Regions from separate parts of the Kitasatospora sp. NPDC005748 genome, predicted to be linked through region 1. Evidence: riboswitches for the same ligand, from Rfam matches in the RefSeq annotation. Region 1 holds a riboswitch; the other holds the start of a gene.
What was found. Region 1 has a riboswitch for S-adenosylmethionine ahead of thrC (threonine synthase). Riboswitches for the same ligand answer to the same signal wherever they lie in the genome.

Region 1 (7,211 bases):
CAGGTCAGTGGCGAAGTAGGCGGAGATGTAGCCCTTGTCGAAGCGCATGCCCTCGGTGAGCTCGAGCTCCAGACCGAAGGTGTTGCTCTCCTCGACGGTGATGACGCCTTCCTTGCCGACCTTGTCCATGGCCTCGGCGATGAGCTCGCCGATCTGGGTGTCGGCGGCCGAGATGGAGGCGGTGGAGGCGATCTGCTCCTTGGTCTCCACGTCCTTGGCCTGGGCCAGCAGCTGGTCCGAGACGGCCTGGACGGCCTTCTCGATACCGCGCTTCAGGGCCATCGGGTTGGCGCCGGCGGCGACGTTGCGCAGACCCTCGCGAACGAGCGCCTGGGCCAGCACGGTGGCGGTGGTGGTGCCGTCACCCGCGACGTCGTCGGTCTTCTTGGCGACCTCCTTGACGAGCTCCGCGCCGATCTTCTCGTAGGGGTCCTCGAGCTCGATCTCCTTGGCGATGGAGACACCGTCGTTGGTGATCGTGGGGGCGCCCCACTTCTTCTCCAGCACGACGTTGCGGCCCTTGGGGCCGAGCGTGACCTTCACCGCGTCGGCGAGCTGGTTCATGCCACGCTCAAGGCCGCGGCGAGCTTCCTCATCAAAGGCGATGATCTTGGCCATCAGAAGTGGTCCTCCGGGACACGGTCGACTGCTCGGACCAAGGGGTGCCCGCGACGGACGGCCCTGGTGTGCGGGGGTCCTTTCCCCTACCGCTCCCGGGGGCCTCACCGACCCAGTCCGCTGTCACTCTCACACTGTGAGTGCTAACGCCAATGATTAGCACTCCGGGTAGGCGAGTGCAAGCCCAATCGCCCAACCCGCGAGCCGCGTCCGCCCCCTGCGGCCGCCGTCGGCGAGCCCCCGATGGGCCGCCGCCGGGTGTCCGGCACCCCCGCGCCGGACGCCGCGCGGGCCCCCCGCCGGACATGCCGACGGGCCCGTACGACATGTGTCGTACGGGCCCGTCGTGAAGCAAGAGGTGCACCAGCCGAATGGGCCGAGCCGAACTCCTGGGGTCGGAAAGGTCAGACCGCGGCGCGGACCATGTCCGCCTGCGGGCCCTTCTGCCCCTGAGAGATCTCGAACTCGACCCGCTGGCCCTCCTCAAGGGTGCGGTAGCCGTCCATCTGGATCGCGCTGTAGTGGACGAAGACGTCCGCACCACCGTCGACCGCGATGAAGCCGTAGCCCTTCTCCGCGTTGAACCACTTGACGGTGCCCTGAGCCATTCCGAACTCCCCTAGTGCTGTGCTGGCCCTTCACGCGCCCGCAGGTCGCGGGCCCGGGTCTGGTTTGAGGCCGGCCCGGGGAACCCCCCCTGGGCGCAGCCGTGCACGCCACAATCGTCCGCGGAGACCACCGGAAGGCCTCCGGTGAGCGGGTGATTGCGTCGACCGCGGCTGAATGTATCCGGATCGACGCCCTCTGCAACAGGGTCAACCGCTGGGAATTCCCTAGGTCCGCCAGGGGACAGGCCAGACCAAAGCGGGAGGAAATCGGCATTTCACGCCGGACATAGCGGACGAATTACTCAAATGCCTTCGAGAATTCTGACATCGGCCTGACATGTTTCACGGTCACGGCCCCGGCGCCGGTCTCAGCGGCCGGACAGACACCGGCGGTACGGGCGCGGACGGAGTTCGAGTACCGGCGCGAGGGGGATGGGGCGGCCCTCTTCCCGGACGAGCCACACTCTACTCCCCCGGACTGCGAAATATTCCCGCCGGAATGCGGCGGGCCGCCCGCGCGTACGGAGATCGGAATTCCGTACGCACGGACGGCCCGGTCGAAAACGGGTCGGCCGATGAAAGGCCTGGTCGGAAAGGGGCGGATCAGCAGCCGCCGGCCACCGCCGGAATGATCGAAACGCTCGCGCCGTCCTTGATCTCGGTGGCCAGGCCCTCGGCGAACCGGACGTCGTCGTCGTTGACGTAGACGTTGACGAACCGGCGCAGCTTGCCGGCGTCGTCCAGGATCCGGGCGGCGATCCCGGCGTGGTTCCGCTCCAGGTCGGCGATGACGTCGCCCAGAGTGGCGCCCTCGGCGGCCACCTCGGCGGCGCCGCCGGTGTAGGTGCGCAGGATGGTCGGGATGCGGACGGTGGCGCTCATGGGGGATCTCCTCGGGCGGTGCGGCCGGGCGGCCGGTACGGGCTGCGGGGGCTGCGGGCGGGTCAGGCGGACGCGAGGCCGGCGTCGCGGAACGAGGCCAGCGTCGGGCGGATGACGGTGGTCATCCCGGAGTCGGAGACGGCGTCCAGCGTCTTCAGGCCGTCACCGGTGTTGATCGCGACGGTCTCCTTGGCCGGATCCAGCTGTCCGGTCTCGACCAGCTTCTTCAGCACGCCGACGGTCACCCCGCCCGCGGTCTCGGCGAAGATGCCCTCGGTCCGGGCCAGCAGCTTGATCGCGGCGACCACCTCGGCGTCGGTGACGTCCTCGACCGCCCCGCCGGTGCGCCGGGCGATGTCCAGCACGTAGGGGCCGTCGGCCGGGTTGCCGATCGCCAGCGACTTGGCGATGGTGTCCGGCTTGACCGGCCGGATCACGTCCTGGCCGGCCTTGAAGGCCGCCGACACCGGTGAGCAGCCCGCCGCCTGGGCGCCGAAGATCCGGTACGGCCGGTCCTCGACCAGGCCCAGCTTGATCAGCTCCTGCAGGCCCTTGTCGATCTTCGTCAGCTGCGAGCCCGAGGCGATCGGGATGACGATCTGCTCCGGCAGCCGCCAGCCGAGCTGCTCGCAGATCTCGTACGCCAGCGTCTTGGAACCCTCGCCGTAGTACGGGCGCAGGTTGACGTTGACGAAGCCCCAGCCCTCACCGGCCGGGTCGCCGATCAGCTCCGAGCAGAAGCGGTTCACGTCGTCGTAGTTGCCCTCGATGCCGACCAGCTCGCCGCCGTAGACACCGGCCATGACGACCTTGCCCTGCTCCAGGTCGTGCGGGATGAACACGCAGGACTTGAACCCGGCCCGGGCCGCCGCCGCGCCCACCGCGCCGGCCAGGTTGCCGGTCGAGGAGCAGGAGAGGGTCGTGAAGTGGAACGCCCGGGCCGCCTCGATCGCGCAGGCGACCACCCGGTCCTTGAAGGAGTGCGTCGGGTTGCCGGAGTCGTCCTTGACGTGCAGCTGGGCGGTGAACCCGAGCTCGCGGCCCAGGTTGTCCGCCTTCACCAGCGGGGTCCACCCCGGGTTGAGGTTCGGCTTGTCGGCCACGTCGGCCGGGACGGGCAGCAGCGGGGCGTAGCGCCAGATCGACGCCGGACCGGCCTCGATCCGCTTGCGGAGCTCCTCCGCGCCCTCGCTCCCGAAGTCGTAGGCGATCTCCAGCGGCCCGAAGCACTCCAGGCAGGCGAAGCTGGGACCGAGCGGGAACCGGGTACCGCACTCCCGACAGGACAGTGCGACGGCGGGACCGAGATCAACGGTCGCGGGGGCGGCTGCGGCGGTGTCGATAGCCATGATGGCGGAGGCCTCTCTCCTCATCTTCCCCGTGACGCGGGCGCGCCACAGGCCGGAATTGGCACCTGTCCCGCCGGGGCCGGAGGCCTGCCGTGCGAGAAGGTTGCCGGGACGTCAACGGGCCGTTCCCTCAGTCCCTCTGGATGAGCTCTGTGAAGTTGTGGTCCTGCTCAGCGACGACCCCGGCGTGCGAAGGTCCGATCGCTGTACGAAGACTGTATCCGAAGGCGTCAACCCTGAACGGGACCGTCCGCCACGCGAGATGCCCCGTCCCACCCCGATCCGTCGAGGAGAGTTCCGTGCCCGCCGAACCGACACCCGCGCTCCTCCCGAAGGCGGCGTCCTGGCTGCGCCGCCGCTCCTGGAGCGCGGCCGACCGCCCGGTGGGCGCCCTGCTGGCGGCCAAGCAGGCGGCGGGTCGGGCCGGCACCGTCAGCGTGGTGCTGCCCGCCCTGGACGAGGAGGCCACCGTCGGCGACATCGTCCGCACCGTGCGCCGCGAGCTGATGGAACGCCTGCCCCTCGTCGACGAACTCGTCGTCGTCGACTCCGGCTCCGTCGACGGCACCGCCGCCGCGGCCGCCGAGGCCGGCGCCCGGGTCGTCCACCGCGACGACATCCTGCCCCGGCTGCCCGCCGCCCCCGGCAAGGGCGAGGTGCTCTGGCGCTCGCTGCTGGTCACCAGCGGCGAGATCGTCTGCTTCGTCGACGCCGACCTGCGCTCCTTCGACCCCGCCTTCGTCTCCGGCATCATCGGCCCGCTGCTCACCGAGCCGGACATCCAGCTGGTCAAGGCCATGTACGACCGGCCGCTCGAAGTGACGAACGGCTCCGGCTCCGGCGACGCCGCCGTGGTCCCCTCCGGCGGCGGACGGGTCACCGAGCTGGTCGCCCGCCCCCTGCTCAACCTGCACTGGCCGGAACTCGCCGGTTTCGTCCAGCCGCTCGGCGGCGAGTACGCGGCCCGCCGCTCGCTGCTCGAACGGCTGCCGTTCCCCACTGGCTACGGCGTCGAGCTCGGCCTCCTGGTGGACGCCCTGGAGCTCGCCGGCCTGGACGCCCTCGCCCAGGTGGACGTCGGCGTACGCCACCACCGCCACCAGGACAGCCAGGCACTCGGCCGGATGGCCGCCACCATCTACCGCACCGCCCTGGAACGCCTGGACCGGACCCACCGGCTGAAGGCCTCCGCCGACCTGGTCCACCCGCTGCTCACCCAGTTCACCCGGGACCCGCGCACCGCGGCCGGGCCCCCGGCCGGCGGCGCCGCCATCTTCACCCCGCACACCCATGCGATCACGGCGGAGGAACGGCCCCCGATGCACACCGTCCCGGAGTACGCCGCCCACCACGGCCACCAGGCCTGACGCCGGACGGGGGTTTGCCGACCCGGGCCCACGGCAACGTACCAACCATGGGCGATCTCACGACCGAACGTTCGAGTGCGACCGGTTCCGCCACCGTACTGGTGGCCTCCAACCGGGGACCGGTGTCATTCAGTACCGCGGCCGACGGCACCCTGACCCTGCGCCGGGGCGGCGGCGGGCTGGTGTCCGGACTCTCCGCGATCGACGACCCGCATGCCGTCTGGGTCTGCGCGGCGCTCGGCGACGCCGACCGCCGGGCCGCCCGGGAGGCCCCCGACGGCCGCCTCGACCGGGCCGGCCACGACGTCGGCGGACAGGCCGTCCGGATGCTGGACATAGACCCGGAGACCTTCGCGGCCGCCTACAACGGCGTCGCCAACTCCACCCTCTGGTTCGTCCACCACCTGCTCTACGCCACCCCGACGGCCCCCTCCTTCGGCGCGGAGTTCCGCTCCGAATGGCAGTCCTACCGCGCCTACAACGCCGCCTTCGCCGAGGCCCTCGCCGCCGAGGCCGCGCCCGGGGCCGCGGTACTGATCCAGGACTACCACCTCTCGCTGGCCCCGGCCCTGCTCCGGACCGCCCGCCCCGACCTGCGCATCGGCCACTTCTCGCACACCCCGTGGGCCCCGCCCGAGTACTTCCGGCTGCTGCCGGACGACGTCGCCGAGAGCGTCCTCACCGGCATCCTCGGCGCCGACCGGGCCGCCTTCCTCACCCGCCGCTGGGCCCTCGCCTTCGCCGACTGCTGCGCGGACGTCCTCGGCGCGGACATCGACCGCGAGGCCCTCACCGTGACGCACGCGGGCCGCACCACCCGGCTCGGCGTGCACGCCCTCGGGGCCGACGCCGACTTCCTGCGCGAGCGGTCCCACCGCCCGGACGTCGACGAGCGGCTCGCCACCCTGCGCGAGGCGGTCGGCGGGCGGCGCACCGTCGTCCGGGTCGACCGCACCGAGCTGAGCAAGAACATCGTCCGCGGCTTCCAGGCCTACCGGCACCTGCTCCGCACCCGCCCCGAGTGGCTGGACAGCGTGGTGCACATCGCCTTCGCCTACCCCTCGCGCACCGACCTCGCCGAGTACCGCGCCTACACCGCCGAGGTCGAGCGGATCGCCGCCGAGATCAACGCGGAGTTCGGCACCGCCGACTGGCAGCCGCTGATCCTGCATGTCGACGACGACTTCCCGCGCTCCCTCGCGGCCTACCGGCTGGCCGACGTCGCCCTGGTGAACCCGATCCGCGACGGCATGAACCTGGTCGCCAAGGAGGTCCCGGTGGTCTCCGACCGCGGCTGCGCCCTGGTGCTCTCCCGCGAGGCCGGCGCCCACGCGGAGCTGGCCGACGACGCCCTGTGCGTCAACCCGTACGACGTCATCGCCACGGCGGAGGCCCTGCACACGGCGCTCACCATGCCCGAGGACGAGCGCGCCGACCGCACCAAGCGCCTCGCCGCCGCCTCGACGGCGCTGCCGCCGCAGCAGTGGTTCCTCGACCAGCTGACGGCGCTGGACTGACCGCCGCCGCGCCGGCCGGCGGCTCGACCGCCGGCCGGCACGGCCGGCCCTAGGAGCCCTGGGCCCGGTCCCCGAGCGCCGCTCCCAGCGCCGTCAGCAGCCCCACCACGCCGGCCGGGCCGGCGACCACCAGGTCCGCCCGGTCGGCGAGCTCCCGCACCGGCGCGTCGCCGTCGACCGTGCCGCTGCACACCAGCAGGCCGGCCAGCCCCTCGCCGCGCAGCTTCTCCACGGCCGCGAAGGCCGCCACGTCCCCCAGGTCGTCCCCCGCGTAGAGCACCGCCCGGGCGCCCCGCTCGCGCAGGAACCCGATCAGCGCGGCGCCCTTGTCCACCCCCGGCGGCCGCAGCTCCAGCACCAGCCGGCCCGGCTCCACCACCAGCCCGTGCTCGGCGGCCAGCGCCTCCACCGGGGCGCGCAGCAGCTCGAACGCCTCCTCCGGCGCCTCCGTCCGCCGGGTGTGGACGGCCAGCGAGCGCCCCTTGTCCTCCACCCACGTCCCGGCCGGCGCTCCGACCCGCGCCAGTACGCCGTCCAGCGCGGCCCGCGCCCGTGCCACTCCCGGGTGCGCCGGCGGCGCAGTCAGCTCGCCGCCCTCCCAGCGCTCGGCCCCGTAGTGCCCGAGCACCACCACGCCGTCGACGTCGCCGAACCCGCCGTACTCCACCGCCAGGGCGGCCGGCCGGCCGGTCACCACCACGATCGCGCCGACCCGGGGCGCCAGCTCCGCCAGCGCGCCCGCCGCTCCCGGATGCGCCCGCGCCCGGCTCGGATCCGCCACGATCGGCGCCAGCGTCCCGTCGAAGTCGAGCGCCACCACCGCCTCCCGGGGCGCCCGGAGGATCGCCTCCAGCCCCGCCCGTCCGGCCT
Region 2 (7,211 bases), on a different contig from region 1:
ACCCCCTCGGGCAGCGGCCGGTCGAGCTTCTCGGCCGCGCGGGCTGCCGCCGGCTCCTCACCGCCGGAGCCGCCGGCCTCCTCGCCGTCGACCTCCTCGGCGGGGGCGCCGGTGCCGGGCGCGGCGGCCTCGACCGCGTCCGGCGCCTGCGCGTCCACAGCGGGCTGCCGCCCCTGCGGCCCGGCGGGCTCCTGCGCTGCGTCCACCACGTCCTCGGCTCCGATCCTCGCCAGCGGGGTACGGCCGTCGGCCGTACCCCTGGTCGTCACGCTCCGTGCGCTCTGTCTGTATTGTCCCGCGCGGCGGACGGCCGTGCCGCGCACCGTCCACCGCGCGGGGCGGGCATCAAGCCTGCTCGGCGGCCTCGGCGCCCGGACGGGCCACCAGTTCGACCTGGTCCACCGCGTTGCACCAGCGGCAGCGCACCGACTCGATGGTCTCGCTGTGCACCTCGGTCTCCTCCACCTTGGACTCGCCGGCCAGGTCGAAGTGCAGGAACTCGGTCACCCGGGCGGTACGGGTGACGTCGAAGCGGGTCAGGTTGCCGCACAGGGTGCAGCGCCAACGCGTCTCTGCGGTCAGGGCGGGGACGGTCATCGGGGGTCCTCTCGGGTGGTCCCTGGGTGGGCTCAGGCGCTCCCCCCGGAGCCCCGGCATCGGCGGCGGGAGGCGGGATTGCCCGCCCCAAGCCTATTGCCTGGGGCAACCACCCCGGCCACCGGTCACGGCGATCGCGGGGGTGGTCCACCTGCCGTACAGCGCGGTGTCGCCCGGGCCGGACGGAGGGATGCTTGGTCGCATGGCGATCCCGGTCCTCGACCACACCGGCGCGCGGGACGGCCCTCCGGCCGCGCCCGTCCCGGCCGTCAGCTACGCACTGATCGCGCTGAACGTGCTGGTCTTCCTGCTCGGCCCGGCGGCCGGGCTCAACCCGCTGTACGGCCGCGGGCAGGACCGGGTCTGCGCGGAGCAGCGGTACGAGCAGCGCTGGGGCGCCGTCCCGGCCGAGCTGCTGGCCGGACGGCCGCTGAGCGCCGAACAGGTGGCCGAGGCCCCCGACCCGGTGCCGGGCTGCCCGGCCGCCCCGACCCCCGGCAAGCACCCGGCGATGTCCGTCCTCAGCGGGCTCTTCGTCCACGCCGGCTGGCTGCACCTGCTGGGCAACCTGCTCTTCCTCCAGGTCTTCGGCCCCACCGTGGAGGCCCGCTTCGGCCGGGCCCGGTTCGCGCTCTTCTACCTGGCGGCAGGCTCGCTGGCCACCTACGGCTTCGCGCTGGCCGAGGCGCACTCGGCGGACTACACCCGGGTCCTGATCGGCGCCTCGGGGGCGATCGCCGGCGTGCTCGGCGCCTACCTGAGGCTGCACCCGCGGGCCCGGGTGACCACGCTCGTCCCGCTGCTGCTCTTCCTGCCCCTGCGGTTCCCGGCCTGGCTGGTGCTCGGCCTCTGGTTCGCGCTCCAGTCGTGGTCGGTGCACTCGGCGGGGCCGGGCGTCGCCTACCTGGTCCACGTGATCGGCTTCTCGGCGGGGTTCCTGTACGCCTGCACGCTGGCCACCCGCCCCTCGCGACGGCCCCGCTGACGCCCGATACCCTGGCGGCACCTCACAAAGGAGCCCGAACAGTGATCACCGCCATCGTCCTGATCAAGACCAGCGTCGACCGCATCCCGGAGATCGCCGAGGCGATCGCGGCCATCGAGGGCGTCAGCGAGGTCTACTCGGTCACCGGCGGCTACGACCTGGTGGCGATGGTGCGGGTGCGCCGGCACGACGACCTGGCCGAGGTGATCCCCGGCCGGCTGAACAAGGTCCCGGGCGTGGCCCACACCGAGACCCAGATCGCCTTCCGCACCTACTCCCAGCACGACCTGGAGACCGCCTTCGCGCTCGGCCTGGGCGAGTAGCCTCCCCCGTTCAGCCCTCGCGCCGGGTGTCCGCGACGCAGCGGCCGCCCTCGTTGCGGTAGTTCCAGGCCGCGCCGTCCGTGACCAGCTCGCGGACGGCGGTCAGGAACCGGTCGATGTGCTCGTCCGGGGTGCCCGCGCCGAAGCTGACCCGGATCGCGTTCAGGCTGCGCTCCCCCGGCAGCGACGCCTCCGGCGCACCGCACTCGGACGGCGCCACGTCCTCGTCGCCGAGCAGGGTACGCACCAGCGGGTGCGCGCAGAACAGGCCGTCGCGCACCCCGATGCCGTACTCGGCGGAGAGCGCGGCCGAGAAGTGCGAGCTGTTCCAGCCCTGGACGACGAAGGAGAGCACGCCCACCCGGGCCGAGTCCGCGCCGAACAGGTTCAGCACCCGCACCTGCGGGACCTCCGCCAGCCCGGCCTTCAGCCGGGCGATCAGCTGCTGCTCGCGGGCCTCCAGCGCGTCGAAGCCGGCCTCGGTCAGGGCCCGGCAGGCCGAGGCGATGGAGTAGACGCCGATCACGTTCGGCGAGCCGGCCTCGTGCCGGGCCGGGCCGGTGTGCCACTGCACGGCCACCGAGCCGTCGGCCTCCCGGGCGACCGTGCGGGTGGCGCCGCCGCCGGCCAGGTACGGCTCGGCCGCGTCCAGCCAGTCGGCCCGGCCGGCCAGCACCCCGGCGCCGAACGGCGCGTAGATCTTGTGGCCCGAGAAGGCGATCCAGTCCACGCCCAGCTCGCGCACCGAGACCCGGTGGTGCGGGGCGAGCTGCGCGGCGTCCAGCACCACCCGGGCGCCGTGCCGGTGGGCGGTCTCGGTGAGCTCGGCGACCGGCCAGAGCTCGCCGGTGACGTTCGAGGCGCCGGTGACGCAGAGCAGCTTGGGGCCCTCGGGGGCCTCGGCCAGCGCGGCGTCCAGCGCGGCGACCGCCTCGGCGTGCGAGCGCGGGGCGCGCAGGTAGGTGACGCTCAGCCCGGCGTGGCGCCAGGGCAGCAGCGAGGCGTGGTGCTCGGTCTCGAAGGCGAAGACCCGGGTGCCGGCCGGGACGGCGCCCGCCAGCAGGTTCAGCGAGTCGGTGGTGGCCCGGGTGAAGACCACCTGGTCGCCCTCGCGCAGGTCGAGGAAGTCCGCGACGGTCCGGCGGCTCTGCTCGAAGAGGTCGGTGGAGAGCTGGGAGAGGTAGCCGGCGCCCCGGTGCACGCTGCCGTAGTAGGGGGCGTAGGCGGCGACGTCGTCCCAGACCCGCTGCAGCGCCGGGGAGCTGGCGGCGTAGTCGAGCGCGGCGTAGGTGACCTTGTCACCGTTGACCAGCGGGACCTCGACGTCGTGGCCGAGGACGGGGAGCGGGGCGCAGATCTCGGTGGCGACGGACATGGGGGTGCACTCCTTCGACGGGTAAGGACCCCGGAGGTGCGTGTCGGCCGGCGTCCGCGCTTGTCACGCGGACGGTTCGCCGCGAGACCCGGTCCTCACCCAGGGCACCCCGCCACGGACGGAGGGTTGCCGGACAGCCAGCTGGGGCTTGACGCTGTCACTCATGACCTGGCGAAGACTCTAGGTCGCGTCCGCCGAGTGGTCAAACAGGGGTCCGCCATCCGGACAGCGGTCCACCGCCGGGGCCCGGCGACGCCCCCGCCGGACGCGCGAAGGGCCCGCGGGAGGCGTCCCCCCGCGGGCCCGACCGCCGCTTCACACCCGGGTGGTGGCCTCCGACCAGCGCCGCAGCAGATCCTGCGCGGCGCCCGAGTCGATGGCCGCCGCGGCCCGCTCCATTCCGGCCGCCAGCTGCTCGGCGAGCGGCGCGTCGGTGAGGTCCAGCGCCACCAGCGCCGTCGCCGTGTTCATCAGGACGGCGTCCCGCACCGCCCCGCGCTCCCCGGCCAGCAGCCGGCGCGCGACATCCGCGTTGAACGCCGGGTCCCCGCCGCGCAGCGCCTCGATGCCCACCAGCTGGACGCCGACGTCGCGCGGGTCGAAGGAGGTCTCGGTGACCTCGCCGTCGCGCACGATCCAGACCCGGGAGGTGGTGGTGACGGTCAGCTCGTCCAGGCCGTCGTCGCCGCGGAAGACCAGCGCGGTGGACCCCCGGCGGGCCAGCACCCCGGCGATCAGCGAGGCCAGCCGGGTGTCGAAGCAGCCGATCGCGTGCGCGGTGACCTTGGCCGGGTTGGTCAGCGGGCCGAGGGTGTTGAAGGCGGTCGGCACCCCGAGGCCGCTGCGGGCCGGGGCGGTGTGCCGCATCGCGGGGTGGAACCTGGCCGCGAAGCAGAAGGTCAGCCCGACCTCCTCGGCCACCTCGGCGACCCGCCGGGCCGAGAGGTCCAGATTGACGCCGAGCTTCTCCAGCACGTCCGAGGAGCCGCTCGCCGAGGAGGCCGCCCGGTTGCCGTGCTTGACCACCTTGGCACCGGCCGCCGCGGCGACGATCGCCGACATGGTCGAGATGTTGACGGTCTTCGCCCGGTCGCCGCCGGTGCCCACGATGTCGACCGCCGGGCCGGGGATGGAGAGCGGTTCGGCGTGCGCGTACATCGAGTCCACCAGGCCGACGATCTCGTCCACCGTCTCGCCCTTGGCCCGCAGGGCGACCATGAAGCCGGCCATCTGCACGGCGGAGGCCTCGCCGCTCATGATCCGGTCCATCGCCCAGGCGGTGTCCGCCCGGTCGAGGTCCTCGCCCCGCAGCAGCGCCGACAGGATGTCCGGCCAGGTGCGGACCACCTGCACGGGGTCCTTGCCGCCGTTCGCAGGGTTCACGTTCACCATGGCTGACTCCAGCTCTTGTCGGTTCCCCGAGGGGTTCTCCGTAAGGATGGAGCCAGCCTATCGAGCGGCGGGACGCCTCCGCCCCGCCGTCGCCTTCACTTCTCTCCCACTGAGACGCGGTCCTACCGGGCGGCCGGCGCCCGCTTCGCCAGCCGGGCCCGGAGCAGCGTGGCGGCCGCCTCGGCCAGCGCCACCGGGTCCACCGGGTGGGAGATGGCCGCGTCGGCCCGGCTCCAGGCGGCCAGCCAGGAGTCCTGCGGCCGGCCGATCACCACCAGCACCGGCGGGCAGCCGTAGATCTCGTCCTTCAACTGCCGGGCGAGCCCGAGGCCGCCGGCCGGGACCGCCTCGCCGTCCAGCACGCAGAGGTCCACGCCCCCCTTCTCCAGTGCCTTCAGCACCGCGGGGGTCGTCGCGCACTCCAGGTAGGTCAGCTCCGGCAGATCCTCCGCGGGCCGGCGGCCGAGGGCCGTCAGCACCTGCTCGCGGGTGTTGCGGTCGTGGCTGTAGACGAGAACGGTCAGCGTCTCGTCGGTGGTGTACGCCATGGGCCCTGCTCCCTCAAGTGTGATCCGGACCACGTTCGTCTCAACCCGGATGCTACTCCCGATCACCGCCCGCCGAGCCACTCCCGCGCGATCCGTCTCAAGCCGCCGCGCCCACGACTCACCCGCCCGGAGGACAGGCCGTCACCCCCGCGGTCGCGGTCCACCCGTACGGCCGACCCGAGAGCCTTTCCCTTACTCCCGGCGGACCCCGAAGGAGTGGAGCGACACGCTGGGCATCAGGGTCGAAGATGCCTTCGAAGAACCGTCAGAAAAGGGACACGCCCCTGCTCAGCCGCCATCCGGGCGTCCCGGCGGGCCCCACCGGGGCATACCGCACGCACCGGACACTCCGAGGGACACCCCCCGGCGTGAAGACGGAATAAGGGACCGACATAATGTCCGTCGTGGCGACAGCAACAGCAGTAGAAACCGGGCACGCGCACGGATCGGTCAACCGGCCGAACATGGTCAGCGTCGGAACGATCGTCTGGCTCAGTTCCGAGTTGATGTTCTTCGCGGCCCTCTTCGCGATGTACTTCACGCTCCGCTCCGTCAAGGGAGCCGAGTTCTGGAGCGAGAAGGCGCACGCCCTCAACGTGCCCTTCTCCTCGGTCAACACCACGATCCTGGTGCTCTCCTCTCTCACCTGCCAGCTCGGCGTGTTCGCTGCCGAGCGCGGGGACGTGAAGAAGCTCCGCTCGTGGTTCGTCATCACCTTCGTGATGGGCGCGATCTTCATCGGCGGCCAGATCTTCGAGTACACCGAGCTGGTCAAGAAGGACGGCCTCTCGCTGTCCTCCGACCCGTACGGCACGGTGTTCTACCTGACCACCGGCTTCCACGGTATGCACGTGACGGGTGGTCTGATCGCCTTCCTGCTGGTCCTCGGACGGACGTACGCAGCCAAGCGCTTCACGCACGAGCAGGCCACCGCCGCCATCGTGGTGTCGTACTACTGGCACTTCGTCGACGTCGTGTGGATCGGCCTGTTCGCGACCATCTACCTGATCAAGTAACCAGCTGATCAGGTCGCTGGCCACCGGCTCCGGGTCCCGCCCTCACCGGCGACGGCCCGATTTGCCGGTGCCTACGCTCCCAACCGACCGACCGCGCGCGCAGCCCTAGACAGGCAGCCTCGTGCCGGCCAGACCGGCCGCCGGGTGCACCCACCAGTCGACCAGATCCTGACACCGGGGTTATTCCGTGAAAAAGCTCTCCGCACGACGGCGCCACCCATTGGCGGCGCTGGTCGTCCTACTTCTCGCCCTGGCGGCAACCGGGGGGCTGTACGCCGCGTTCGCGCCCGCCGACAAGGCGCAGGCCGACGTCGCCGCGCAGTCGCTCGCGATCGATGAGGGCAAGAAGCTCTTCGCCGTGGGCTGCTCCTCCTGCCACGGCCTGAACGGCCAGGGCAGCAGCGACGGTCCGAGCCTGGTCGGCGTCGGCTCAGCCGCGGTCGACTTCCAGGTCGGCACCGGCCGCATGCCGGCCCAGCAGCCCGGCGCCCAGGTGCCGCGCAAGAAGAACATCTACTCGCAGGCGGAGATCGACCAGCTCGCCGCCTTCGTGGCTTCGCTCGGCCCCGGCCCGGTCATCCCGACCGAGGAGCAGTACACCTCGACCAACCCCGAGGACCTCTCCAAGGGTGGCGAGCTGTTCCGCACCAACTGCGCCCAGTGCCACAACTTCGCCGGCCAGGGCGGTGCCCTGACCCAGGGCAAGTACGCCCCGTCGCTGGAGGGAGTGGACGCCAAGCACATCTACGAGGCCATGCAGACCGGCCCGCAGAACATGCCGTCGTTCCCGGACACCACCATGCCCGAGGAGCAGAAGAAGCAGATCGTGGCCTTCGTCCGCCACACCACCAACGATGAGCCGAACCCCGGCGGTCTCACGCTCGGCAGCCTCGGTCCGGTGACCGAGGGCCTGTTCGGCTGGATCTTCGGTCTCGGCACGCTCATCGCGGTCGCGATCTGGGTCGCCGCCCACAC

Region 2: it holds a riboswitch for S-adenosylmethionine, as region 1 does, so the genes downstream of both, ABZ495_RS04455 (aminotransferase class V-fold PLP-dependent enzyme) here and thrC (threonine synthase) in region 1, are expected to answer to the same signal.

The regions. Positions count from the first base shown of each region.
Region 1 is NZ_JBEXYD010000011.1:72,214-79,424, reverse strand. Features, by position in the region: gene groL (chaperonin GroEL) at 1-618, opposite strand, end outside; gene ABZ495_RS11740 (cold-shock protein) at 1,023-1,226, opposite strand; gene ABZ495_RS11735 (ubiquitin-like small modifier protein 1) at 1,830-2,108, opposite strand; gene thrC (threonine synthase) at 2,171-3,457, opposite strand; SAM riboswitch class I at 3,475-3,607, opposite strand; gene ABZ495_RS11725 (glucosyl-3-phosphoglycerate synthase) at 3,757-4,824, shown strand; gene ABZ495_RS11720 (trehalose-6-phosphate synthase) at 4,872-6,341, shown strand; gene otsB (trehalose-phosphatase) at 6,391-7,211, opposite strand, start outside.
Region 2 is NZ_JBEXYD010000003.1:296,086-303,296, forward strand. Features, by position in the region: gene ABZ495_RS04435 (NYN domain-containing protein) at 1-269, opposite strand, end outside; gene ABZ495_RS04440 (hypothetical protein) at 346-597, opposite strand; gene ABZ495_RS04445 (rhomboid family intramembrane serine protease) at 800-1,582, shown strand; gene ABZ495_RS04450 (Lrp/AsnC ligand binding domain-containing protein) at 1,624-1,905, shown strand; gene ABZ495_RS04455 (aminotransferase class V-fold PLP-dependent enzyme) at 1,916-3,280, opposite strand; SAM riboswitch class IV at 3,332-3,449, opposite strand; gene trpD (anthranilate phosphoribosyltransferase) at 3,596-4,672, opposite strand; gene ABZ495_RS04465 (hypothetical protein) at 4,795-5,220, opposite strand; gene ABZ495_RS04470 (heme-copper oxidase subunit III) at 5,616-6,236, shown strand; gene ABZ495_RS04475 (c-type cytochrome) at 6,424-7,211, shown strand, end outside.